Regions from separate parts of the Bradyrhizobium sp. SZCCHNS30572 genome, predicted to be linked through region 1. Evidence: predicted binding sites of a transcription regulator. Region 1 holds the regulator's gene; each other region holds the start of a gene.
The links. The regulator LexA, encoded in region 1, represses DNA repair genes until DNA is damaged. The targets are predictions, from matches to a motif close to TGTTCNNNNTGTGTTCNG.

Region 2: QX048_RS13855 (YifB family Mg chelatase-like AAA ATPase) is a predicted target of LexA. The motif match lies at 1,664-1,681, and genes of this name have one in related genera.
Region 3: recA (recombinase RecA) is a predicted target of LexA. The motif match lies at 4,336-4,353, and genes of this name have one in related genera.

What each region holds. Positions count from the first base shown of each region.
Region 1 is NZ_JAUESY010000002.1:340,769-348,870, forward strand. It holds gene QX048_RS06540 (ComEC/Rec2 family competence protein) at 1-753, shown strand, start outside; gene QX048_RS06545 (hypothetical protein) at 1,147-1,587, opposite strand; gene lexA (transcriptional repressor LexA) at 1,862-2,560, opposite strand; gene glp (gephyrin-like molybdotransferase Glp) at 2,766-3,977, opposite strand; gene QX048_RS06560 (alpha/beta hydrolase) at 4,109-4,810, opposite strand; gene QX048_RS06565 (hypothetical protein) at 4,809-5,519, shown strand; gene QX048_RS06570 (HAD family phosphatase) at 5,927-6,556, opposite strand; gene QX048_RS06575 (alpha-hydroxy acid oxidase) at 6,602-7,738, opposite strand.
Region 2 is NZ_JAUESY010000004.1:579,216-587,317, forward strand. It holds gene QX048_RS13855 (YifB family Mg chelatase-like AAA ATPase) at 78-1,616, opposite strand; gene QX048_RS13860 (DUF2336 domain-containing protein) at 1,850-2,920, shown strand; gene QX048_RS13865 (outer membrane lipoprotein carrier protein LolA) at 2,940-3,701, opposite strand; gene QX048_RS13870 (DNA translocase FtsK) at 3,898-6,369, opposite strand; gene QX048_RS13875 (aminotransferase class I/II-fold pyridoxal phosphate-dependent enzyme) at 6,381-7,595, opposite strand.
Region 3 is NZ_JAUESY010000011.1:195,079-203,180, forward strand. It holds gene QX048_RS29930 (PilZ domain-containing protein) at 1-201, opposite strand, end outside; gene QX048_RS29935 (PaaI family thioesterase) at 346-804, opposite strand; gene QX048_RS29940 (hypothetical protein) at 1,065-1,361, shown strand; gene QX048_RS29945 (hypothetical protein) at 1,482-1,727, shown strand; gene QX048_RS29950 (hypothetical protein) at 1,746-1,883, opposite strand; gene QX048_RS29955 (DUF6894 family protein) at 2,067-2,306, opposite strand; gene QX048_RS29960 (hypothetical protein) at 3,568-3,861, opposite strand; gene recA (recombinase RecA) at 4,445-5,539, shown strand; gene QX048_RS29970 (DUF1835 domain-containing protein) at 5,836-6,915, shown strand; gene gcvP (aminomethyl-transferring glycine dehydrogenase) at 6,894-8,102, opposite strand, start outside.

The sequences.
Region 1 (8,102 bases):
TGGACCCTGATGGGCCTCGGCATCGACTGGATGATCGCGGTGACGCGCTGGGTGGCAGCGCTGCCCGGCGCGGTCGGACGCATCCCGGCCTTCGGCATCGGTCCACTGATCCTGGCCAGCCTCGGTGTCATCCTGATCGGCCTGCTGCGCACCCCGCTGCGGTGGTCGGGCGCCGTGGGGCTCGTGGTGGCCACCGCGTGGGCCGCCGCGACGCCGCTGCCCGACGTGCTGATCGCCGGCGATGGGCGCGCGGTGGCGGTGCGCGGCCGTGACGGGCGCCTGCATGTGATGCGCACCGGCAAGGACGTGTTCGCCACCAAGGAGTGGCTCGCGGCCGACGCCGATGCCCGGCTGCCGGCGGATTCATCGCTCGCCGATGGCGTCTCCTGCGACGAGGCGGGCTGCGTGGTCGCGATGGCCGATGGCCGCTTCGCCGCCGTGACCCTGCGCGCCGAGGCGCTCGCCGATGATTGCGCCCGTGCTGCGCTCATCGTCACCGCGCGCGCCGCGCCGTCATCCTGCGCGGCGGCCGTCATCGATCGCGAGCGGCTGCGGCAGCAGGGCGCCTTGATGCTGGTGCAGCGGGGCAGGAGCTTCGCCGTCACGCCGGCGCGCGCCGGCGGCACCGACCGCCCATGGTGGCCGGCGCCCGCCGAGGCCGGCGAGTTCGACACGACGCTGACGCCGCGCGCGCCGGCCGTGCGGCCTCAGGACGCGACGCCGCCGGAGACGGAGCAGGGCGAGGAAGACTGAGTGCCGGGCAGCTCGAACGTGCCGAGATGATACTCGGTGTCGCCAGGTCCATGTTGCCAAGTCCATCGAACAGCGAGGGGCTTTCGGCCAGCGTGAACGCAGCGCGCGGATAGCGTTGCCAGATGGCGATGTCGTCAGCCGTGACTGTCAGCCATCCGAACACAAGCATATTGCAGCCGGGCTCGGTGATCCCGGCGGCCTTGTTCCAATCGATCTTGTTGACCACGGCGGCAGGCTCCCCCGGCACATCATGGCGGCCGAGGGATGTCGTTCCTATCCGATGCGATGCCGGGGCGTAAGGTTCGCCCGAGAGGACTTTGCGCTTGCAGAACCCAAATCTCCCACGGTCGAAAGCTCGCTCACGACCGAGAGAAATGCCGATGCGGAGACCCCTCAGGTGATGCTGATGCGGCGAATCGGTGTGGCCTGCGAAGGCGGCACGTCCTCGGCGATGTCCGGGCGTCGCTCCGCCGGCTGCTTGCTGACCGGCAATTGCAGCACGGTGACGCGCTGGCCCTCGCAGAGCTGGGTCACCAGCACGTGGCGGCCATCGGCGAATTCGATCGCGTCGTGATGGCGATCGGGAATGTGAGTCTCGATGCTGTTGAACTTTGCGACGCGCTCGCGGATCGTCCGGGTCCAGAGCCAGCGGCTGTCGTAGCGGACGTCCTCGGCGAAGGCCAACTCGGTGCCGGGCAGCATGCAGACTGCGACGGTCGGCTCGCTCTCCAGCGCGAAGCCGCGGGTGGCGGTGCCACGGAAGGTCATCGAGATCAACGTCTCGCCGACCTTGGCGGGACGGGACGCAACCGCATGGAGGCTGTAGTCACACATCGGATCGCTCCTCGTTGAGAGATAGCCGACCCACGCTCCCCCCGGACAGGCGCAGGCCTCTATCAGAGTGGACATCGATGGTGATGTTAGCGCGCGCTTCGCGGCAATTCTGCGCTGATCTGCATCGCGTGTGCCCGCGGCCGATCACAAGCGTTTGAGCATGCCGCGCTGCACATCATGAGGTGCATTCGCGCGTGACGTATTTTGCTGGGCAGCCTCCGATCGGCGGCGAAAGCGCGTGCGCCCGCCGCCCATCGACCGATCCCATTCGCGATCAGTACTTGCGGTACAGCCCGACCAGCTTGCCTTGGATCTTCACCCGGTTCGGCGGCAGGATGCGTACCTCGTAGGCGGTGTTGGCCGGCTCCAGCGCGATCGATGCGCCGCGGCGGCGGAAGCGCTTCAACGTCGCTTCCTCATCGTCGATCAGCGCCACCACGATGTCGCCGGTGTCGGCGGTCTCGTTGCGTTGGATCAGCGCCATGTCGCCGTCGAGGATGCCGGCATCGACCATGGAGTCGCCGCGCACCTCAAGCGCATAGTGATCGCCGTTGCCGAGCATGTCGGCAGGCACGCTGATGGTGTGGCTGCGCGTCTGTAGCGCCTCGATCGGAGTACCGGCGGCGATGCGGCCCATCACCGGCACTGCGACGGGGCGCTCGCCATCGTCCAGCGCGGGAGTGCTGGTGCGCACCTTGCCGAGATTGCCCTCGATCACCGATGGGGTGAAGCCGCGGCGGTTGTTGGCGGCCTGTGACAGCTCGGGCAGCTTGATCACCTCGATCGCGCGGGCGCGGTTGGGCAGCCGGCGGATGAAGCCGCGCTCCTCGAGCGCCGTGATCAGGCGATGAATGCCGGACTTCGAGCGCAGATCGAGCGCATCCTTCATCTCGTCGAAGGACGGCGGCACGCCGGCTTCCTTGAGCCGCTCGTTGATGAACCGCAGAAGTTCGTACTGTTTGCGCGTCAGCATCTCGACCTGGTCCCCGGTTTGTTGTCGTCCGAGTCCAGGAGCTGCGCCTCGCGCACAAACCGGCTGAGAGCGCCCTGGAGTCGGACCGTCATCGCGTCGCCCGCAACATACTAAAAACAAATCATGAACGGACACTATATGTTCGATGTGTGTTCCGCAATCCTAAAAATATGATGAACAGACCGGGCTTTACCGGGGAAGCGGCTCAGTTCGGCAGGCGCAGGATCTCGCACGGGCTGCCCGCAGGCGCCTTCGGCGCAAACGCCGGCCGGATCACCACAGCCTGCGAGAGCGCGAGATTGCCGAGCAGCGACGAATCCTGCTGGCTCACCGGGGTCGCGACCAGCGTGCCGTCGGCGCGCTCTTCGAGCTGTGCCCGCAGATAGTCCTCGCGCGAATCGTTCGGCCCCAGTTCGCGGCCGAGCAGGGCGGTCTCGCGCGGCATCACGGCCTCGTCACGGCCGAGCAGCCGCCGAATCAGCGGCACCAGGAACAGGATGGCGCAGACATAGGACGACACCGGATTGCCGGGCAGTCCGATCACCCTGATGTCGCCGAGCCGTCCGTGCATCATCGGCTTGCCCGGCCGCATCGCGATCTTCCAGAACGCCATCTCGACGCCCTCGGCTTCGAGCGCCTGCTTGACGAGGTCGTGATCGCCGACCGAGGCGCCGCCGGTCGTGATCAGGATGTCGGCCTTGGCCTCGCGGGCCCGGCGGATGCCGGCGATCGTCGCCTGCATCGTATCCGCGGCGATGCCCAGATCGATCGGGGTCCCGCCCTCGTTGCGCACCAGCGCCCGCAAGGCGTAGCCGTTGGAATAGACGATCTGGCCCGGGCCGGGCGTCGAGCCCGGCATCACCAGCTCGTCGCCGGTGGCGAGCAGCGCCACCTTCGGCCGGCGCCGCACCGGCAGCGCCGGATGATTCATGCTGGCCGCCAGCGACAGGTCGCGGTCGCTGAGCCGGCGCCCGGACTTCAGCAGCACCATGCCCTGGTGAAAGTCGACGCCCGCCGGCCGGATATGCCGGCCCTTGATCGCGGCCTCGGTGATCACGACGTGGCCGTCTTCGGCGATCGTGTCCTCCTGGATCACCACCGCGTCCGCGCCCTCCGGAACAACGCCACCGGTGAAGATCCGCGCCGCCTCGCCGGGTCCAACCACGCGATCGAACGGCCGCCCTGCCGCAACCTCGCCGATGACCTTCAGCCGCGCCTTGGCCTGGGCGGCGTCCGCCGCGCGCACGGCATAGCCGTCCATCGCCGACATTGCCTCGGGCGGCTGCGTCCGCAGCGCCGCGAGGTCCCGCGCCAGGATGCGGTGAAACGCTTCGTCCAGCCCGACCTGCTCCTCGGCCAGCGGCTCGGCGCCGGCGAGCACGGCGGACAACGCATCAGACACCGGCATCAGGGCCATGGGATTTCCTTCGGACGGAGACGGCAGATCGAATGAATCGCCTTCTAACCGAACGCGCACGGCGCGGCCAAGGGCCTAGGCCGCTCCCTGCGTTCTGACCGTCTGCTGTGGGCCGTTTCCGGGCCGCTGCCTCACGATCGCGCGAGAAAGTCTGCAATCAACCGCATGACCTCCTGCGGACGTTCCAGGCTCGGCAGGTGCGCCGTTCCGGCCAGCTCATGTCCTGACCCGTTCGGCATTGTTGCGGCGAGCAGCCTGCTTCGCTGCTGGATGTGAGGAAAGTCCAAGTCCCCCCGGATGACGAGCGATGGCGCGACGATCTCCGCGAGGCGCGGGAAGGCTGGTGCCATATCGAGAGTCGCGCCGGTTGGCGGCGCGCGGAGTGCGGCGGCGTTCTTCTTCAGGAACGTCTCGCGCGGCTCGCCGGAGATGCGTCCCTCGCGCTGCAAGGGACCGTCGACCCACAGATGCGTCTTGATAGCGCTGACCCGATCCCAATCCTGTGCGGCCTCGGCAGCGGCCAACGACGCCGTTAGCGCCTTGATCTCCGGTGGATAGACCGGCTCCGGCGCGCCGCTGATCGAAGGTGCGATCAGCACCAGCGATGCCATACGTGACGGATGGCGAGGCGCGAAGTCGAGCGCGATGCGGCCTCCTTGCGAGCAGGCAATCAGCGTCGCCGGCCGCCCCGGCGCGAGCGCGTCGACGACGGCGAGCAGGTCCTCGACCGGAGAATGAGCTTCCTCATAGGCGACCGTCTCACCAAATCCGCGCCGGTCATAGGCGATCGTCATATGCGCTGCCGCGACGCCCTCGATCTGCGCGCGCCACATGGACGAGCATTGGACCGTGGACCAGCCGATCTACGATCCCAGCACGATCGACTGCCCGGTGCTCGTGCTCGCGGCGGAATGGGATGTGGATGTCCGCTTCGGGATGGCGCACGACCTGTTCGTTCGCCTCGTGAGCGCGCCATACAAGCGCCTGGTCGAGATCGGGCAGGGCACGCACATGATCCTGATGGAGCGGAATCGAACGGCAGGCGTTCGACGTGGTGATCGGATTTCTCAACGAGCGCGTCGTGCCGGCGCGTTGATCGTCGCGCGGACGACCTGCACCGCGTCAGAGCGGATGCCGAATCCAGACATTCGGCTCGACATAGGCGGCATGGTCGTGCTCGACCGCCGCGAGCACGGGCACGAGAGCACCGGGGACCTCGATCTCACCCGAGCGATCGAAGGTCACGCCGGTCCATTGCGACCAATCGGCGAGCGTGCCGACGATGGTCATCGAGCACGGCGCGATCTTGACGATCTCGCCGCCGATGCCGATGCGCTTAGGCGCCGGCTCGTCTGCGACCAGCGGATGTGGCGGGAGACGGGCCGGATGGCGCCGTTGCCGGCGGTCGCATTTAAGATTCGCTTTTTCGGAAAAAGCTGCTATGCTGATTTGGTCCCGTGCTCGACAGGAGGGGCGCTTCGCGATCGTCACGGACGTGGAGCGCGGGATGCGGTGGCCGCGACGTGTCGCAGCGTGCCCTGATGGCGCGCGGACGAACGGCATGGCGCGGACGTGAAGTCGCGTGGTCCTGGCATCCCGAAGCTGATGCCAAGCCGGCGGGTGCTGATGATCCCGTCGGCGACGGTGGCCAACAAGCCGAGCACCGGGGAGATCGCGTATAAGCGTGAAGACCATCGCGCAGGGAATGCCGGATGTCGGCTGGACCTGTGGTGACTGCCGCCTGCTTTTTTTCTGCAGGCGGGCCATGGGTTGCGGCCTGCAGCCCGGCATTCCCTGCGCCCTCCGATTGGAGGAGGGTGAAATGAGAGCAGCAAAGCTCGGGCACATCGTGTCGCGAGAACAATTTTGCACGAGTGGGCACCGTCATTGCGAGCGCAGCCTTTCAGAACGTTACGCCGCTGGCCATGACGCACTCTTGCGCGACGCGATCAGATCCCGAGCGCCTCCAGCGCCGCGGCGATGTCGGCCGTCGAGCGCACCAGCACCGCCTGCAGCCCGCTCGTCCGCGCGCCGTCGATGTTTTCAGCGAGATCGTCGAAGAATACGATGCGCTCGGCGGGCACGCCGATCGCCTGCACGACGTGATCATACGCCTCGGCATCCGGCTTTCGCAGGCCGATCGACGACGACAGGAAGATCTCGCGAAAGTGACCAAGCAGGTCGGCATAGCGCGGCGAGAAGTGATCGATGTGCGGCTTGTTGGTGTTGGAGAAGGCATAGAGCGGCAGTCTCGAAGCCGCGCGTGCAAGCAGCGGGGCGATGCCCGGCATCGGGCCGACGAAGATCGCGTTCCAGCCCTCGAGAAACTGCGCGTCGGTGATGTCGATGCCGAGTTGCCGGCGCAGGTTGGCGAAGAACGCGGCATCGGAGACGGTGCCGCGCTCGTGCCCGTGATAGATCTCGTCGCGCACGAAGCGCGCGGCGACGCGCTCCGGCGGACAGCCGGCATGCGCTGCCCAGCGCGAGACCACCTGGACGAAATCAATGTCGATGACGACGCGGCCGAGATCGAACAGCAGCGCGTCGGCGACGCCGGGGCGGAGAGCGGAGGCGGGCATGGGGCGGGTCGACGATGCCTTGCGTGGGACGGAAGCGGCGCCTCCTCAATACCGGTAGGGCTCGATGTCGACCAGCGGAAACGCGCTGACCACGCTCGGCGGGTTGGTGGCGGCCGCCGGATGCAGATAGGACGCGTTCAGCTCCGCGAACGAGGTGACGCCGAGCAGGCCGAGCGTGCGGATGACCTCGTCCTCCAGCAGCTCGAGCATGCGCAGGATGCCGTCCTCGCCGGCCGCGGCGAGCGCCCAGCATTGCAGCCGGCCGATGCCGACGAGGTCGGCGCCGGAGGCGATCGCCTTGACGATGTCGGTGCCGCGGCAGAAGCCGCCGTCGACCATGATCTTTGCCCGGCTCTTCACGGCGGCGACGATCTCCGGCAGCACATGCATGGCTCCGCGGCCATGGTCGAGCTGGCGGCCGCCATGGTTGGAGACGTAGATCCAGTCGACGCCGTGATCGACCGCAATCTGCGCGTCCTCGGCGGTCGCGATGCCCTTGATGATCAGCGGCAGCTTGAACTTGTCCTTGATCAGCTTGACGGTGTGCCAGCTCAGCGCCTTCTGGTGGTCGCCGCCGGTTGCGCGCAGCCGGCTTTCGCGGACGTATCGCTTGGCGATGTCGCGCTCACGCCGGCTGTAATGGGCGGTGTCGACGGTCAGGCAGAACGCGGTGTAGCTGTTGGCGACCGCCCGGCTCACATAGTCCTCGACGAAGGCGTCGTCGCCGCGGACATAGAGCTGGAAGATTCGCAGCGCGTCGGGCGCGGCCTCGGCGGTCTTCTCCAGCCCGGGTTCCGACACCGAGCTCAGCATGTGCGCGGCTCCGAATCGGCCCGCCCCGCGGGCCACGCTGGCCGCCCCTGCCGGATCGAAGATTTCGAGCGCACCGACCGGGGCCATGACCACCGGCAGGCGCAGCTTGCGTCCGAAAGTTTCGACCGAGGCATCGACCCTGGACACGTCGCGCAGCACGCGCGGACGGAACGCGATCTCGTCGAGCGCCATCCGGTTCCGGCGCAGCGTGGTCTCGGTTTCGGCCCCGCCGATGATGTAGTCCCAGGCGTTCTGGTTGAGCTGGGCGCGCGCCTTGCGGATGAGCTCGTGCAGGTTCTGGAACTTCTCGTCGCTCGAGCCGAGTTCGATGTTCCGCCACCCGGCCTCGATCGGGGTCCGTTGGTTCATGTTTGCCTCCCAGCGACTGTCATGCTTGCGGTTTTGCTGCGGAGCATTGCCCATCGAGCGGGCCGGGAGCAAGCCATTCCGAACTCGAGCTTCCCGGGCGCGCGCGGGGAGCGGCGCCCCGCAGGCCCAGGCCATCAAATCGCGGCGTGGTACACGGCTCGTCGAATTGTGATCATGGGTGTCCGTGAAAGCCGGGGTATGTTCAGCCGGGCCCGGCGCCGGCGCAGCCTTGAGCTTGATTTCAGCCTGTGAACGTCCATTTCGGATGCGAGCGCCGGCGGTCGGGCCCCGGTACGGCGGCGCAATATCGGCCTTGAAGAAACCGGAAATGTGGTGTGTGTTCGCAACACAAATCGCGCCGGCG
Region 2 (8,102 bases), on a different contig from region 1:
TGACGGAACGCGGGCCTTATGGTTGTCGGAGCGTAAAGAGAAGTCGTTACCAGAGTGTTGAGGGGGAGGGGGCGCCCTTACGCCGCGTGGCGATTGTCCTCCGCCAGCGCGCGATACGACAGCGCCTCGGCCAGATGCAGCCGGCCGATCGCATCAGTGTGGTCGAGATCGGCGAGCGTCCGCGCCACGCGCAGCACGCGGTGATAGCCGCGCGCCGACAGCCGCATCGTCTCGGCGGCTTCGCGCAGCAGCTTCTGGCCGGGCGCGTCGAGCCTGGCGATTTCGTCGAGCACGGCGGCGGGGGCCTCGGCGTTGGTCCGGATGTGCGGCAGGCCGGCTTTGGCATAGCGGGCGCGCTGCAGGTCGCGCGCGGCGGCGACGCGGGCGGCCACCTCGGCCGAGCCTTCCTTGGCGGGCGGCAGGATGAGGTCGGCGGCGGTGACGGCGGGGACCTCGATGCGCAGGTCGATGCGGTCCATCAGCGGGCCGGAGATGCGCATCTGGTAGTCGGACGTGCAGCGGTCGATGCGGCCGCGCTTGCAGGCATAGCCGGGCTCGAACGCGTTGCCGCAACGGCACGGATTCATCGCGGCGACCAGCATGAAGCGGGCAGGGTAGGTGACGCGGTGGTTGGCGCGCGAGATCGAGACCTCGCCGTTCTCGAGCGGCTGGCGCAGCGAATCCAGCACGCGCGGATCGAACTCCGGCAGCTCGTCGAGGAACAGCACGCCCTGATGCGCCAGCGAGATCTCGCCGGGGCGGGCGCGCAGGCCGCCGCCGGTCAGCGCCGCCATGCTGGCGGAATGATGCGGGCTGCGGAACGGCCGGCGCGACGTCAGCGCGCCGCCCTCGATCTCGCCGGCGACCGAGGCGATCATCGAAACTTCCAAGAGCTCTGCCGGCGACAGCGGCGGCAGGATCGACGGCAGCCGCGCCGCCAGCATCGACTTGCCGGCGCCGGGCGAGCCGATCATCAGCAGATGATGCCCGCCGGCGGCCGCGATCTCCAGCGCGCGCTTGCCGCTCTCCTGGCCCTTGATGTCGCGCAGGTCGAGCAGGCTGGCGGGTGCCTCCTGGATCTTCGGCTGCGGCCGCGACAGCACCTGCGTGCCCTTGAAATGGTTGGCGATCTGGATCAGCGACGTCGCCGCGATGATCTGAAGGTCCGGGCTCGCCCAGGCCGCTTCGGCGCCGCAGGCGGCCGGGCAGATCAATCCTTCCTCGCGCGCATTGGCGCCGATCGCCGCCGGCAGCACGCCGGCGACCGGCGCAATCGAGCCGTCGAGCCCGAGCTCGCCGAGCACCGTGAAGCCGCCGAGCGCATCCGGCGGAATGGCGCCGATCGCGGCCATCAGGCCGAGCGCGATCGGCAGATCGTAATGGCTGCCTTCCTTGGGCACGTCGGCCGGCGCGAGATTCACCGTGATCCGCCGCGCCGGCAACGCGAGGCCCGAGGCGATCAGCGCCGAGCGCACCCGCTCGCGGGCTTCCGACACCGCCTTGTCCGGCAGGCCAACGATGGCGAAGGCCGGCAGGCCGGGCGCGACCTGGACCTGCACGTCGACCGCGCGGGCCTCGATCCCCTCGAAGGCGACGGTGGAAACGCGCTGGACCATGATGCCCCTCCCGGACAAGGAGGCTAGCGGAAGCCGGCATCGTTCGCAAGAACAATACGGGAACACTGTTGTTGCCGCGCTCTGCCGCAATCCATTAACGACAGCCGCGTGGGGTTTCAGCTCCGTCCGCTGCGCTTAACGCCCCTTTAGTCCGGCCTTCGCATTCTTCCTCAATTGAAGATCGACCCGCGCCTCCGTCACAGCCGAGGGAGGCGCCCAACGAGGGACGTGCGATGCCTCCAGCGCCTGCGGCAGCTCCGACCGCCAAGACGCCCCCCGGTGATGCGCGGACGGTGTCCGAGCTCGCCACCGACATGCTGCGCCGGACCACCAGCCTGTTCCTGGCCGGTCCGCGGCCGGCCTCGGCCGAGCAGCTCGATCTCTACGATCAGATGTTCGCCCGGCTGATGCCGCAGGTCGCGACCGAGCTGCTGGCCGAGCTGAGCATGGCGCTCGCCGGCGTCGAGCGCGCGCCTTACGCGACGGCGCGGATGCTCGCCGTTCACCCCGAATTGCGCGTCGCCGGGCCGATGCTGGCCAAGGCGGCGGTGCTGACCGAGCGCGACCTCGCCGAGTTCATCCGCACCGGCAGTCCGGCGCATCTCGTTGCGATCGCCAGCCGCAGGGGCATCGGCGACGGCCTCACGACGCAGCTGATCGCGCGCGGCTTTCCGGCGGTGCGCATGGCGCTGGCGCAGAATCTTTCCGCCCGGCTGTCCGAGGACGGCTATCGCAGCCTGTTCAAGATCGCCGAGCGCGACGAGGATCTCGCCGAGAAGCTGGCGCTGCGCACCGACCTGCCGGCCAAGCTGTCGCGGGCCTTCGTCGCCGCGGCCAGCGAGGGCGCCCGCGCCCGCTTCATCAAGGCCGCGCCGCCGGCGACCCGCGCCACTCTGCAGGCGACGCCGACCCGCTCGCCCGGCGCGGCAATGCGCGCGATCTGGGATTATCAGCAGGTCAAGGCCGAGGTTGCCGCCCTTAGCCGGACCGGCAAGCTCGGCGACTCCGCCGTCAACCGCTTCTGCGCCACCGGCGATTTCCCTGCCGTGATAGCAGCGCTGGCGCTGCTCTGCGTCGTCACCATCGAGACGATCGAATCGCTGCTGGAGGAGGACCGCATCACGGACCTGCTGCTGGCCTGCAAGGCCGCGCGGCTCAGCTGGGCGACGACGTCGATGATCCTGCGCGACCGGCCCGGCTGCGACGCGCTTCCGGCCGATGACCTCGAAGAGGCGCGCAAGCGCTTCGAGAAGCTCGCACTGTCAGAAGCGCAATGGAAGGTGCGCGGGCTCGAATCGCGCTGAGCGAGCGCGAGAGGCGGCGTCAGCCCGGCGGCGTGCTCGGATAGGCCGTGAAGTCGATCTTGAACATCGCCGGATCGAGCTTCTTGGTCGTATCCAGATTGTAGACGGCAATCGTGGTGTCGTAGCCCTGCGGATCGGTCACGGTCCACTGCTTGAGCTGGCCGTCCTTGGCGCCGAGCATCAGCATCAGCCGGCTGGTGCCGATCAGGGCCTGCTTCTCCTCGATCGTGATCGTGACGTAAAGGTCGTCGGCGGCGACCGCGATCACGTTGGTGTCCTTCAACAGGTCGATGCGGTCGGACAGCAGATAACGCAGCGGCGTCTGCGACAGCGGATAGACGTCCTGGGTCGCGAGCTTGCGGTCGCGCACCACCAAGGAAGAGCCGTCGGCGATGATGTCGATCGGCGTCGGCGGCTCGTATTCGAAGCGGACCTTGCCCGGCTTCTGGATGTAGAAATCGCCCTTGGTCTTGCTGCCGTCCGGGCCGACCTGGACGAAGTTCCCGACCAGGGTCTGCAGCGACGACAGATAGGCGCTGACCTTGGCCGCCTGCGCCTTCTGGTTGGCGTCGAACGAGGTGAAGATGCTGGCCGGCACGTTGCGCCGGGGATCGGGAATGACCGGGTTTGGCGGGGCCGTCTGGGTGGTCGAGGGGCTCTGGCCGGCCCGCTGCTGGTCGGAGGCGCTGAGCTGGGAGCCGCTCTTCGGGCCTGATTTCGGAGCCGGCGTGCCCTGCGCGGCGGCGTGACCGGACGCACCGGCGACAGAGCATATCGTCACGGCGCAGGCGACCAGCCAAGCGCCGATCCGGCGCCCGCGCCAAGCTGCGTGATACGAAAACGTGCTGTTCAACAAGGAGCTTTTCAAAACGACGTCCTGAGGTTTTACGCGTTCTATCCCGGTTCGGCCGGGCAGCGTGATCGTAATCGCGTGAAGATCGGGCACTGAAGCGGCGTTTCTGCGGCCATCGGGGCCGTCAGAACCCGCCTTCCTCCTCGGGCACCAGGATCTCGCGCTTGCCGGCGTGGTTGGCCTGGCCGACGATGCCTTCCTGTTCCATCCGCTCCATCAGCGAAGCGGCCTTGTTATAGCCGATCTGCAGCCGGCGTTGAATGTAGCTGGTGGAGGCCTTGCGGTCGCGCTTGACCACGGCGACCGCCTGGGAGAACAGGTCGTCGCCGCCGCCACCGCCGCCCATGCCGGTGGCATCGAACACGGCGCCATCCTCCTCGCTCGGCTCCTCGGCGGTGACCGCCTCGAGATATTCCGGCGAGCCCTGTGCCTTCAGGTGCTTGACGACCTTCTCGACCTCCTCGTCGGAGCAGAACGGGCCGTGCACGCGGCTGATGCGGCCGCCGCCGGCCATGTAGAGCATGTCGCCCTGGCCGAGCAGTTGCTCGGCGCCCATCTCGCCGAGAATGGTGCGGCTGTCGATCTTGGACGTGACCTGGAAGGAGATGCGGGTCGGGAAGTTCGCCTTGATGGTGCCGGTGATGACGTCGACCGACGGGCGCTGCGTCGCCAGGATGACGTGCAGGCCGGCGGCACGCGCCATCTGCGCGAGGCGCTGCACCGTGCCCTCGATGTCCTTGCCGGCGACCATCATCAGGTCGGCCATCTCGTCGACGATGATGACGATGTAGGGCAGGGGATCGAGGTCGAGCTTCTCTTCCTCGTAGATCGCCTTGCCGGTCTCCTTGTCGAATCCGGTATGGACGGTGCGCGTCAGCTCCTCGCCCTTGGCGCGCGCTTCGCCCAGACGGGCGTTGTAGCCGTCGATGTTGCGCACGCCGAGCTTGGCCATCTTCTTGTAGCGTTCCTCCATCTCGCGCACGGCCCATTTCAACGCGACGACGGCCTTCTTCGGATCGGTGACGACAGGCGTGAGGAGATGCGGAATGCCGTCATAGACCGACAGTTCGAGCATCTTGGGGTCGACCATGATCAGCCGGCACTGGTCCGGCCTGAGGCGATAGACCAGGCTCAGGATCATGGTGTTGATGGCGACCGATTTGCCCGAGCCGGTGGTGCCGGCGATCAGCATGTGCGGGGTGCGGGCGAGGTCGATGATGATGGATTCGCCGCCGATGTTCTTGCCGAGGCACAGCGGCAGCTTGGCGACGCTCTCGGTCGCCTCCTTGGCGACGAGCAGCTCGCGCAGGTACACCTTCTCGCGGTGCGCGTTGGGCAGCTCGATGCCGATGGCATTGCGGCCGGGCACGACCGCGACGCGCGCCGACAGCGCGCTCATCGAGCGGGCGATGTCGTCGGCAAGACCGATGACGCGGGACGATTTGATGCCCGGCGCCGGCTCCAGCTCGTACAGCGTGACGACCGGGCCGGGATGCGCCTTGACGATCTCGCCGCGCACCCCGAAGTCCTGCAGCACACCTTCCAGCGCGCGCGAATTGGCCTCCAGCTCGCTCTTCGACAGCGGCTGGCGGTCGGAGGATTTCGGCGCCGCCAGCATCGAGACCGAGGGCAGGTCGTATTTGTCGTTGGCCTTGCGCGCCGGCGTCTTGGCCGCGGGCTTCTTGCGGGCGCGGGGAGCGGGCTCCTCCTCCTCTTCTTCGTCCTCGCCTTCGTCGGCCTCGTCCTGGTCGCCGCCGTCCTCGTCCATCTCGGGCGCGAGCGTCGGCTTGCCGCGACCCAGGCTCGGCTCCTGCCGGCCTGCGGCGGCGGCGCGCGGCTGCGGGCCGGAGGAGACCAGCGCACGATAGGCCGTGCTCAGGAACCAGACGACCTGGGCCTTGGCGCTCATGATGGCGTGGAACACCCAGCCGAGCCGGATCGCCTTGCGGTCGTCGTCGTCCTCGGGGTCGGCCAGCGGCGTGTCGTCGTCCTCATCCGCGAGCAGGCTCGGATCGGCTTCCTTCGCGCCCATGCCGCCGGCCACCAGCAGGCAGCCGATCATCGCAACCAGAAGAAGGGCGCCGAGCACCAGCCGATAGATCACACCGGGCGGACCGAACACCACGGCCGGTGCGCGCACCAGGGCGTCGCCGACCACGCCGCCGAGACCGGTCGGCAGCGGCCAGGCGTGCGAGCGCGGCCAGCAGCTGGCAAAGCCGGCGGCGATGACGGCGCCGAGAATCCAGGCGCCGAAGCGCAGCGCCTCGCGGTCGAACGGCCGGTGCGTCATCATCCGCCAGCCGCGGATCGAAAGCGGCAGGATCGCCATGATCGAGCCGAGACCGAGGATCTGCATCAGCAGATCGGCGCTGATCGCGCCGGGATAGCCGACGATGTTGCGGATGGCGCGCGAGGTGGCGTGGCTCAGGCTGGGGTCCTGCACCGACCACGTCATCAGCGCCGCCGCGGCCACGCCGCACAGCGCGATCAGGCAGAGGCCCGCGAGCTCGCGCAGCCGTCGCACCAGCGCGTCGCGCAGCGACGTCGGCAGGTGGTTGACCAGGGGGATGACTCGTTCGATCGCCGGCATCTGCATCAGCCCCGCGATTATCCCAGGACCTCGACCAGCCGGTGCAACGCCTCACCGGTGGATCCGGCATCCGCCACCAGCGCCAGCCTGATGTAGCCCAGGCCCGGATTGAACCCGTCGGCTTGCGGCCGCGCCAGGTAGCTGCCGGGCACCACGCGCACGCCGGCGTCGCGATACAGCCGCAACGTCACGTCCTCGTCGCCGCCGCGATCAGCCACGTCGAGCCAGACGCAGAAGCCGCCATCGGGACGCTTGTAGCCATAGCGGTTGCCGATGATCTGGTCGGCGAGATCGAACTTGGCGCGGTACAGCCGCCGGTTCTCCTCGACATGCGCCTCGTCGGCATAGGCGGCGACGGCCACGTGCTGCAGCGGCACCGGCACCTGCGGCGCCGCGACGTTGCGCAGCTCGTGAAAGCCCGCGAGGAATCGGCGGTCGCCGGCGGCGAAGCCGATCCGCATGCCCGGCACGTTGGAGCGCTTCGACAACGACTGGAACGCGACCACGTTGGTGTAGTCGGGTCCGGCATGCTCGAGCATGCTGCCGGGCGCCGCCTTCGTGTAGATCTCCGAATAGCATTCGTCGCTGAAGATCAGGAAGCCGTAAGCGTTGGCGAGCTGGACCAGCTTGCGCATGTAGTCCGCTGATGCCACCGAACCTTGCGGGTTGGCCGGCGTCGCGAGGTAGAACGCGATCGTGCGCGCCAGGGTCGCCTCGTCGATCGCATCGAGATCGGGCAGGAAGCCGTTGTCGCGCGTGGTCGGCAGATAGATGGAGTCGCAGCCGGCGGTGCGGGCGCCGACGCCATACACCGGATAGAACGGGTTCGGCATCAGGATCGCGGGCCGTCCGCGGCGCGGGCCGACATGGCGGAGCGCCGCATGGGCGGCGAAGAACAGGCCCTCGCGGCTGCCGTTCAGGACGAGAATCTCGTGCTCGGGATCGATCGCGCGCGGCAGCGCGAATCGCCGCGCCAGCCAGCCGGCGGCCGCCTTGCGGAACGGCTCGATGCCCTTGGCGGCCGGGTAGCGGCCGAACTCGGCGATGTGCTGGGCCAATACAGGCCCGACGAAGTCCGGCACCGGATGCTGCGGCTCGCCAACGGCGAGTGTGATCATCGGCTTGCCCGGCTTGTAAGGGGCGAGCAGCTCGTTCAGCCGCGCAAACGGCGAGCGTTCGCTCTCCGAATGGCTGGCGCCAGCGGGCGCGGGGGATGAAGCGGTCATTGCCATACGTAAAACGCGCGCCAAACCAGTGGAAGCCGCCGATCGCCCATGAACCGGTGCCTGTCTGGTCACCATAGGTGGGGCGAGGTTAAGACGCGATTAACCATCGGCGCTGCCGCCCGTTTTGATCGGTTTTCCCGCCCCGATCCAGAGGCAATTTCGCAACAGCGGCGGACATTGTGGTGATTCGGGTGGGGCGGCGGGAACCGTGGGAGGGCAAGGCGGCGGCCGGCACACCGCCGCGCAGCGCATTCGCGCTCAGACCGTGGGCATGGCGCTGCCGCGACCTCGGATGGAGCCGCGGCACGACCGCCTCCGCCCATCCTACGGGCCATCGGCTCGCGCGCGAGGGAAAACGGGCGGCCCGGTGCGCCGGAATATAAATGGGAATCTACGCGCACCGGGCCTTGGCCGAACTACTTGGGGGCTTAGTTCGGATGACGATCAATTAGCACCCTCGTTTTTCCCTCGTATTGCCAATTTCCGAAGATTTGTAGAATTTGATTTCGGAAG
Region 3 (8,102 bases), on a different contig from region 1:
GCGCCGCGTGAATTTGTCGGCCGGGATCACCAGCGTGAAGGCTTCGGGCAGACCGACCGGACTGACCACCTCGACCCTGGCGCCGGTGTCGGACATGTTGCGGACCATGCAATCGACCGCGCCGCCGCCGTCGAATGCCAGCCTGCCCTGCTTCAGCACCCGATGCCTCGGTGCAATGCGCTTGTCACTCGTCTCGCTCATGGCCTGTATTCCGGTGCCGGACGGCGTCACCTTTCGCGTCAAAAGCACCTAAAATAAATCAGGCTCGCGTTTCGATCAGATGAATCCGGCGTGCGAAGCCCGGGCCCTCGCCTTCACGTTTCGTTAACCCGGCCAGGCCGCGGATCAGAGCATCGCGAAGGCGCTCGACACCATGGCCACTGGCTTGCCATCGCCGGCGCTGGTCAGTGTGACCCGGCCGAAGCTCATGGTGCGGCCCATCCGCACCACGCGCGCATCGGCCATCACGTCGGCGGAGGCAATGGCGCGCATGAAATGCGTGGTCTGGTCGACAGTGGTCATCGGCCGGTAGCCGCCGCTGGCGGTGACCATCCCGATCACCATCGCGGTATCGGCAAAAGCCATCAGCGCCTGGCCGCAGACGACGCCATTGTCGCGGCAGAGCCGCGGCGAAAACGGCATGCGCAGGATGGCGCCGGCTTCGCCCTGCGGAGACGGCGCGATGTCCTCGACGATCAAGCCAAGATCCTTGATCCAGGGCGCGAACACGTCATCGAGGATGCGCCTCGCGTCGTCGGTGGTGAAGTTCAGGGTCTCGTTCGGCACGCGCGGAGGTCCTTCCATGATCGTGTCATCGACGTGTCTTGGCATCGACTTGCCTCGCCGCGATCGGCGGAGCTGCCGGAATGTTGCCGCAGAGCGGCGGCTTGAAAAGGCCGGAGTTGGAAAACTATGATGATGGCCTGCCGTGGAACAGACGGGAGGTGCGCGCAGACGATGCGGCCGTGAACATCCCGACCTGCGCTCCACCGTTCCGGCACAGTGCCGCGGGCTTGGCGCATGGCGAAGCGATGGTATAAGGCGCCTATACCGGGGAGTAACCAATGAAGAAGCTGATCGTGACGATGGCGGTCGCCGTGCTGGCCGGCTGGGCGGTGCCCGCAATGGCGCAGATGCCCAACATCAACCTTCTCGCCGACGGTCCCTCCAAGTCGCCCGAGGAGAAAGAGGCCGAAGCGGCGCGGGAGCAGGCCTACAGGGACACCATGCGCAAGATTCCGGACGCCAAGACGAGCACCGATCCCTGGGGCAACGTCCGGGCGGCGGAGCAGCCCAAGGCGGCGCCTGCCATGAAGACCACCGCGGCCAAGAAGCCGAAGGCTGTCGGCAGCACCAACTGAGATTTATCGCGCTCGGGTCGGGCGGGCTCTGACCCTTCGGGGCCCATTTGCCGATTGCGGACTCGGATTCCTCGCGGCCCCGTCTATATTGACGGTGTGGCAGCGCGTTGGAGTTCGTCGATGGGGATGCGCCCCCGGGACATTGCCAGCCGGATGGCGGCCCGGCGCCAGAAGGGCGCCGTGGGGGCTCGCGACGGCTACGTTCGCGACACGTTCACGCTGCCGCGCGAGCAAGCGCGCGCCAAGGCCCGTGACTATCTGACCCGCTATCCCAAGGCCGGCTACATGAGCGCGGTCGAAAGCTGGCGCGAGCTTCCCGATGGGGCCATCGAGTTCACGATGCGACGGCTTCCCAGCGCCGATTGAACGATTGCCGCGAGCGCCTCATTCCTTTTCGCCAAGAAGCTTGCGTGTATCGCGATTGATGAAATGAAGCCGCGTGCAGGCCTTGCAGACCACGGTTTCATAGGAGCACGTGGGATCGCCCGGCTTCGGCTCTTCCAGCCAATGCTGCACGTTCATCCCCGTTCGCGGACATTTGAAGATCAGATTACCCATACAAATTTAAATGTCTGCCAAGATGCAGACAGGCATTTTGATCTCGATCAAGTTCGGCTGCCGAAATGACGCGCAGTCAACCTCGTTGACTGCAATCTTAGGTTGCGTCTTTCGCCTGCGACGATCCACAAGAGGTGTGGCGAGCCGTCAGGCCTGATCCAGCGACTCGGCGACGATCCGGATGCGGAAGACCGGCTGCCTTGCCTCGTCGAGCAGCTCCATCTGCCATTCGGAGTTTTCGGCGAGCTTGCGCGAGATGCTGCTGGCCATGTCGGCACAGACGGTGGTCATCTCTTTCCAGGCTGCATTGCGGTCGGCGCACTCGGTCCCATACTCGGACGCGCCTGAGAAGTGGCCGTTGCGGATACGAAAGAAATAGAGCGGCATTGCCAAAACCGGTGAGCCCTGACCGCCCCAGGCCGCTGGGTTTGATGTACGCACCACAAATGGAAGCGCAAAACCCACTCGGATCAATTCCGGTAAAATACGGTCGGTCGCGCTGATCGCTTCGGTTAGGCTGATTGCCGTTGGTGATGTGCGGCGCAACCGGACGAATCGCGGGCCAACGAATGAGCCTCGGACCGCTGCGGTCCGAGGCTCGGCGTCAACGTCGTAGCTTCCCAGCGAGGGCAGTTCGGCAGTGACACGATTAAATTAGTGCGAAATCTGTAGGCGTGCCTTGCGTCAGATCAAGGTTGCAATCTCGATCGGCCGCCGTGGGACGCGCACCTGGCTGTGGTCGAAGATCCGTTCCGGCACGACTGTCAGTCGGTAGGCGATCTGCGTCGCGCCGTCGACCATTTCCAAGAGTTCATCGCAGGCCGGACAACGCCTCTCTCCCGCGGCGTCTTGCTGCGAGTGAAGCTCGATCCTTTGAAGGCCGGCCCTGCAGGACGGGCACGTCACGTCATTTGTTGTCATCGCCAATATGAAGCGCAACGCACGCGATCCGTTCCCCGACATCACGACAATGACGGAGGGAGATGCATCCCGAGCGGAGCTATCAACGTCGAAAGCCCCGGACGTCGTCCGGGGCTTTCTTTCGGCGCGGATGGTTTCAGGGCCGTGCGCCTACGTGTGACGGAGCCTGCAAGTGTCGGAGCTGGCAGGCTGCAAGGGATCGGTCGACGGCACACCAAAGGCGATACACTAGAGGATGTGCGGCGACCATCATCGCAACGAACAAACAAATCCGGGGCTGATCAAAAATCTGCTCAGACGTACGACAACCACGATTCTATAACGCAACCCAAAGTTTATGACAATGGTTTGTGGCTTGAAGATGTCGTGAGCGCCGGCGCGCGTGATGCGGATCACGCGGGTTTTTTCCGGGCCATTCCTCGGGCCGGCATGAGGAGCCGCGCCAATGGCGCGCTAACGCATCCTTGGGCAGGGTCCGACACGGGGGCGTCCGAGGTTCGTCGCTTCATCTGTCGTCCGTCATATGGTGGCCGTCGAGTGCTTGCACGCCACGTGATGCGGAACCTGATGGCCGGCCGCCGCTTGCGCGCGGCTGCGCGTCTGCATCGAAATCGTGCGCCTGCACGCACGACGAGCCGAACAAAAGCAGAAGAGGCGATGGAACTTCGTTCCTCTCAGGAGAACCACGGAATGTGCGATCTACGCACGCGTGTAGGAGTTGGTAGTTTCAAGGAAAAGACCTGACAAGCACGATCGGTCCAACGATTGCGGCGTTGAAGTCGGCGAGGTCTTCGCTGGGAATCCAGTACTCGCGATGCTTGCGGCCGCCGGCCTCGCGCACCTCGTAGGTGTCGATGAAGCCTCGCAGGATCGCAAAGCGCAGCACGTGGCCGGCGCCGCTCGCCGGCACGTTCCAGTCCCGTGCGATCTTCACGGCATAGTCCTCGGTCAGCACCGGGTAGAAGATCGGCTGCTCCGGAAGGCGCGGCGGAAACGCACGCATGCCCGACGCCTCGATCAAGGCAAGCTCCTTTGGGCCGACAGGGCGCCACAGCGTGAGGGTCTGTTCGTTGTTGGATCCGGTCATGCTGGTTCCGAAAATTGGAAGCAGTCTGCGAGGCTCACAGAGAAGGACCAGCAGGATGATGGGACACGGCCGAGACGACAATAACAATTTATAGTTGGGTCGGCGTCTGCCGCTGGTGCGGGAGATGAGGTTGGAGCGCTCGGACAGTTTGGTTTTAATCCGCGTGATCGCCGGTCGGCGGCTGCGCCGCTCGCGCGCATGGCTTCCGCCTCCAGCTGGAATCGGGATCCCTTCGCAGTCGCCGTCATCCAGCATCCCGCATGCCGTACTTCGCTTCCGGGCGCGCTGATCGGGCAGCGCTCCCTCGCTGGTGCTCGGTGCACCGCGCGCCGGCCCTCGGCCTTCGAGCGGCAGGCGTGTCTCCCGCGGGTTGTCAGGGGTTTGTGAAAGAGAGGTGTGAATGTCGAGAAGAACATATTGCGAACAAAGAACGGATAGAGTACATTCACCTCAAGATTGCTGGCCGACCTCGTTAACCGTTTGTCCATCCCGCGAATCCCCGCCATAAGGAGCGCCAATGTCCGCCACCGCCCTGCGTATCGTCGAAGGTTCCTCCATGGATAAGAGTAAGGCGCTCTCCGCTGCGCTGTCCCAGATCGAGCGTCAGTTCGGCAAGGGCTCGGTGATGAAGCTGGGCAAGAACGACCGTTCGATGGATGTCGATACGGTGTCCAGCGGCTCGCTTGGGCTCGACATCGCGCTCGGCATCGGCGGTCTGCCGAAGGGCCGCATCGTCGAGATCTACGGGCCGGAATCCTCGGGCAAGACCACGCTGGCGCTGCACACGGTGGCGGAAGCGCAGAAGAAGGGCGGCATCTGCGCCTTCATCGATGCCGAGCATGCGCTCGATCCGGTGTATGCGCGCAAGCTCGGCGTGAACATCGACGAGCTTCTGATCTCGCAGCCGGATACGGGTGAGCAGGCGCTGGAGATCTGCGACACCCTGGTGCGTTCCGGTGCGGTCGACGTGCTGGTGGTCGACTCCGTGGCGGCGCTGGTGCCGAAGGCCGAACTCGAAGGCGAGATGGGCGAGTCGCTGCCGGGCCTGCAGGCCCGCCTGATGAGCCAGGCTCTGCGCAAGCTGACGGCCTCGATCAACAAGTCCAACACGATGGTGATCTTCATCAACCAGATCCGCATGAAGATCGGTGTGATGTACGGCTCGCCGGAGACCACCACCGGCGGCAATGCGCTGAAGTTCTATGCTTCGGTCCGCCTCGACATCCGCCGCATCGGCGCGATCAAGGAGCGTGACGAGGTGATCGGCAATTCCACCCGTGTGAAGGTGGTGAAGAACAAGCTGGCGCCGCCGTTCAAGCAGGTCGAGTTCGACATCATGTATGGCGAGGGCGTCTCCAAGATGGGCGAGATCCTCGATCTCGGCGTCAAGGCCGGCATCGTCGAGAAGTCCGGCGCCTGGTTCTCCTACGATAGCCAGCGTCTCGGGCAGGGACGTGAGAATTCGAAATCGTTCCTCAAGGCCAATCCGGACATGACCGCCAAGATCGAAGCCGCGATCCGCCAGAACTCCGGCCTGATCGCCGAGCAGATCCTGGCCGGCAACGCCGAGCGCGACGCCGACGCCGACGGCGAGGAGCCGGCGGAGGAGTAGAGGTAAGACGGCAGCGGGTGCCGTGGACGTTGCGTTGCCGACGCTCCGGCGCCCGTTTGCAGATGTGTGGTGTTCTGCCGAAATCTGGGGTTGCTGCATGATCGAATGCAGTGAGCCTGAATTCCGAGCGCCGGATACGATCTTCAGCGCGAATAGTCGAAAGCGCGTGCGCGGGCGAGCGGACCGGATCCGCGCGGCGGCACCGACATTTCCGACACCAGTCCTGGGCGCCGGGAGCCGATCGCGAGCGTGTTGATAGCGTCTTGAGCCAATCAGGTCGTGCCGGAGCCAACAGCATGACGCGTTTGATTCTAGCGGCCGATGATCCCAGCGCCGGAGCGCTTCGGAGAGGCGGCTTTGCCGACCTGGTGGTGCCAATTCTCCATCGTTTCGTATGGGGATCGTTGCCATCAGATGCCGAGTTATCGGCTTATCTCGTCCAGCGCGCCGCGCGACCGAAGCGCGGGCATTGGTTGGATTTCGCCTCGCGTGGCGACTTCATGGCGGTCGGCGGGCGGAGTCAGAGTTTTCTCGAACTTGTCGACCGTTGCGATAGCGTCGAGCTGTGGATGGGGACCCGTCCGAACGACCAGTTGGTGCTGATCTGGCTCTTGGACTATCTGCGCCATCACGCGGAGATCGCGACGAAGATCGTATTGCGGCATGTCGATGTCCCGCTATCCGATGCCCCGGCCGGGCGACTCGCCGGTCGGGCCATTGCCGGCGTAGAGCTTGCGCGTGAGCATCTCGATTTGGGCCATCTGGCATGGCAGGCGTTTCGGGCGCCCACGCCGCAAGCCTGGTTCGATCTGTTGAAGCAGGATCTCAGTGCACTGCCGCAGCTTCGCCGCTGCGTGCAGGAGATGCTCGATGAGCTTCCTGGTGTTGCGACGGGCCTGGGAGCATCGGAGCTGAGAATCCTCGAATTGCTGTCAGCCGGCTATCAGCACCCATTCGACCTGTTGCCGCATCATCGGGATCGCTTTCAACGCCGCGTTTATGACTATTGGGAGGGAGGCGCGTTGCTCGACGGTCTGGCACTGGCGCCGGCGCCGGCAATTTCGGGCCTCGCCGAACGGCCGTTCTCGGTCGAGATGCACGACAGCCGTGAACGCCTCGAGCGCTACAAGGCGAGCACGCTGTCGCTGACGCCGCTCGGCAAGGCGATCCTGGCCGGCGAGGAGGATTTCAGCAGCCATAATCCGATCCGGCGCTGGTGGGGCGGCACCGAATTGATCAACGCCAATCTCTGGCGTTGGCATGCGGTGCTCATCGCTCCGGATCCCGGCACGCCTCACGTCATTGATTGTCGCGAGCCGTGGCGCCCGATCCACTGGAACATGCGTGAGGAGGCTTACTCCGCCGCCTGGGCGTAGTCCGCCACCGGCGGGCATGAGCACACCAGATTGCGGTCGCCGTAGACGTTGTCGACGCGGCCGACCGGACACCAGTACTTGTCGGTGCGCGAGGTGCCCGCGGGGAAGCAGCCCTCGCTGCGCCGGTAGGCCCTGTTCCAATCGTCGTCGGCGATGTCGTGCACCGTGTGCGGCGCGTGGCGCAGCGGCGAGGCCTCGATTCCGAAGCGGCCCTGTTCGACCTCGGCGATCTCCTTCCGGATCGCGATCATGGCGTCGCAGAAGCGGTCGAGCTCCGCCTTGGACTCCGATTCCGTCGGCTCGATCATCAAGGTGCCCGCCACCGGGAAGCTCATGGTCGGCGCGTGGAAGCCGTAGTCGATCAGCCGCTTGGCGATGTCGTCGACGGTGACGCCGCTGCTCTGCTTGAGCGGCCGCGGGTCGATGATGCATTCATGCGCGACGCGGCCGCGCTCGTTGCGGTAGAGCACCGGAAAATGCGCATCGAGCCGCGCCGCGACGTAGTTGGCGTTGAGGATCGCAATCTCGGTGGCGCGGGTCAGGCCGTCGCCGCCCATCAGCAGCATGTAGATGTAGGAGATGGTCAGGATCGAGGCCGAGCCGTAGGGGGCGGCCGAGACCGGCCCGATCGGATGCGCGCTCGCGCCGTCGGTCGCGGGGTGACCGGGCAGGAAGGGCGCCAGATGCGCCTTCACGCCGATCGGGCCCATGCCCGGGCCGCCGCCGCCATGCGGAATGCAGAAGGTCTTGTGCAGGTTGAAATGGCTGACATCGGCGCCGTAATCGCCGGGTCTGGCGAGGCCGACCTGCGCATTGAGGTTGGCGCCGTCGAGATAGACCTGTCCGCCGTGGGCATGGACGACGTCGCAGATGTCGCGGATGTGCTCCTCGAACACGCCATGCGTCGAGGGATAGGTGATCATGATGGCGGCGAGCTTGGCGCTATGCGCTTCCGCCTTGGCCTTGAGATCGGCGAGATCGACATTGCCGCCTGCATCGCAGCCGACCACGACCACCTCCATGCCGGCCATGTGCGCCGAGGCCGGGTTGGTGCCGTGGGCGGAGGAAGGAATCAGGCAGATGGTGCGATGGCCCTCGCCGCGGGCGGCGTAGTAGCCGCGGATCGCCAGGAGGCCGGCATATTCGCCCTGCGCGCCCGAGTTCGGCTGCAGCGACACCGCGTCATA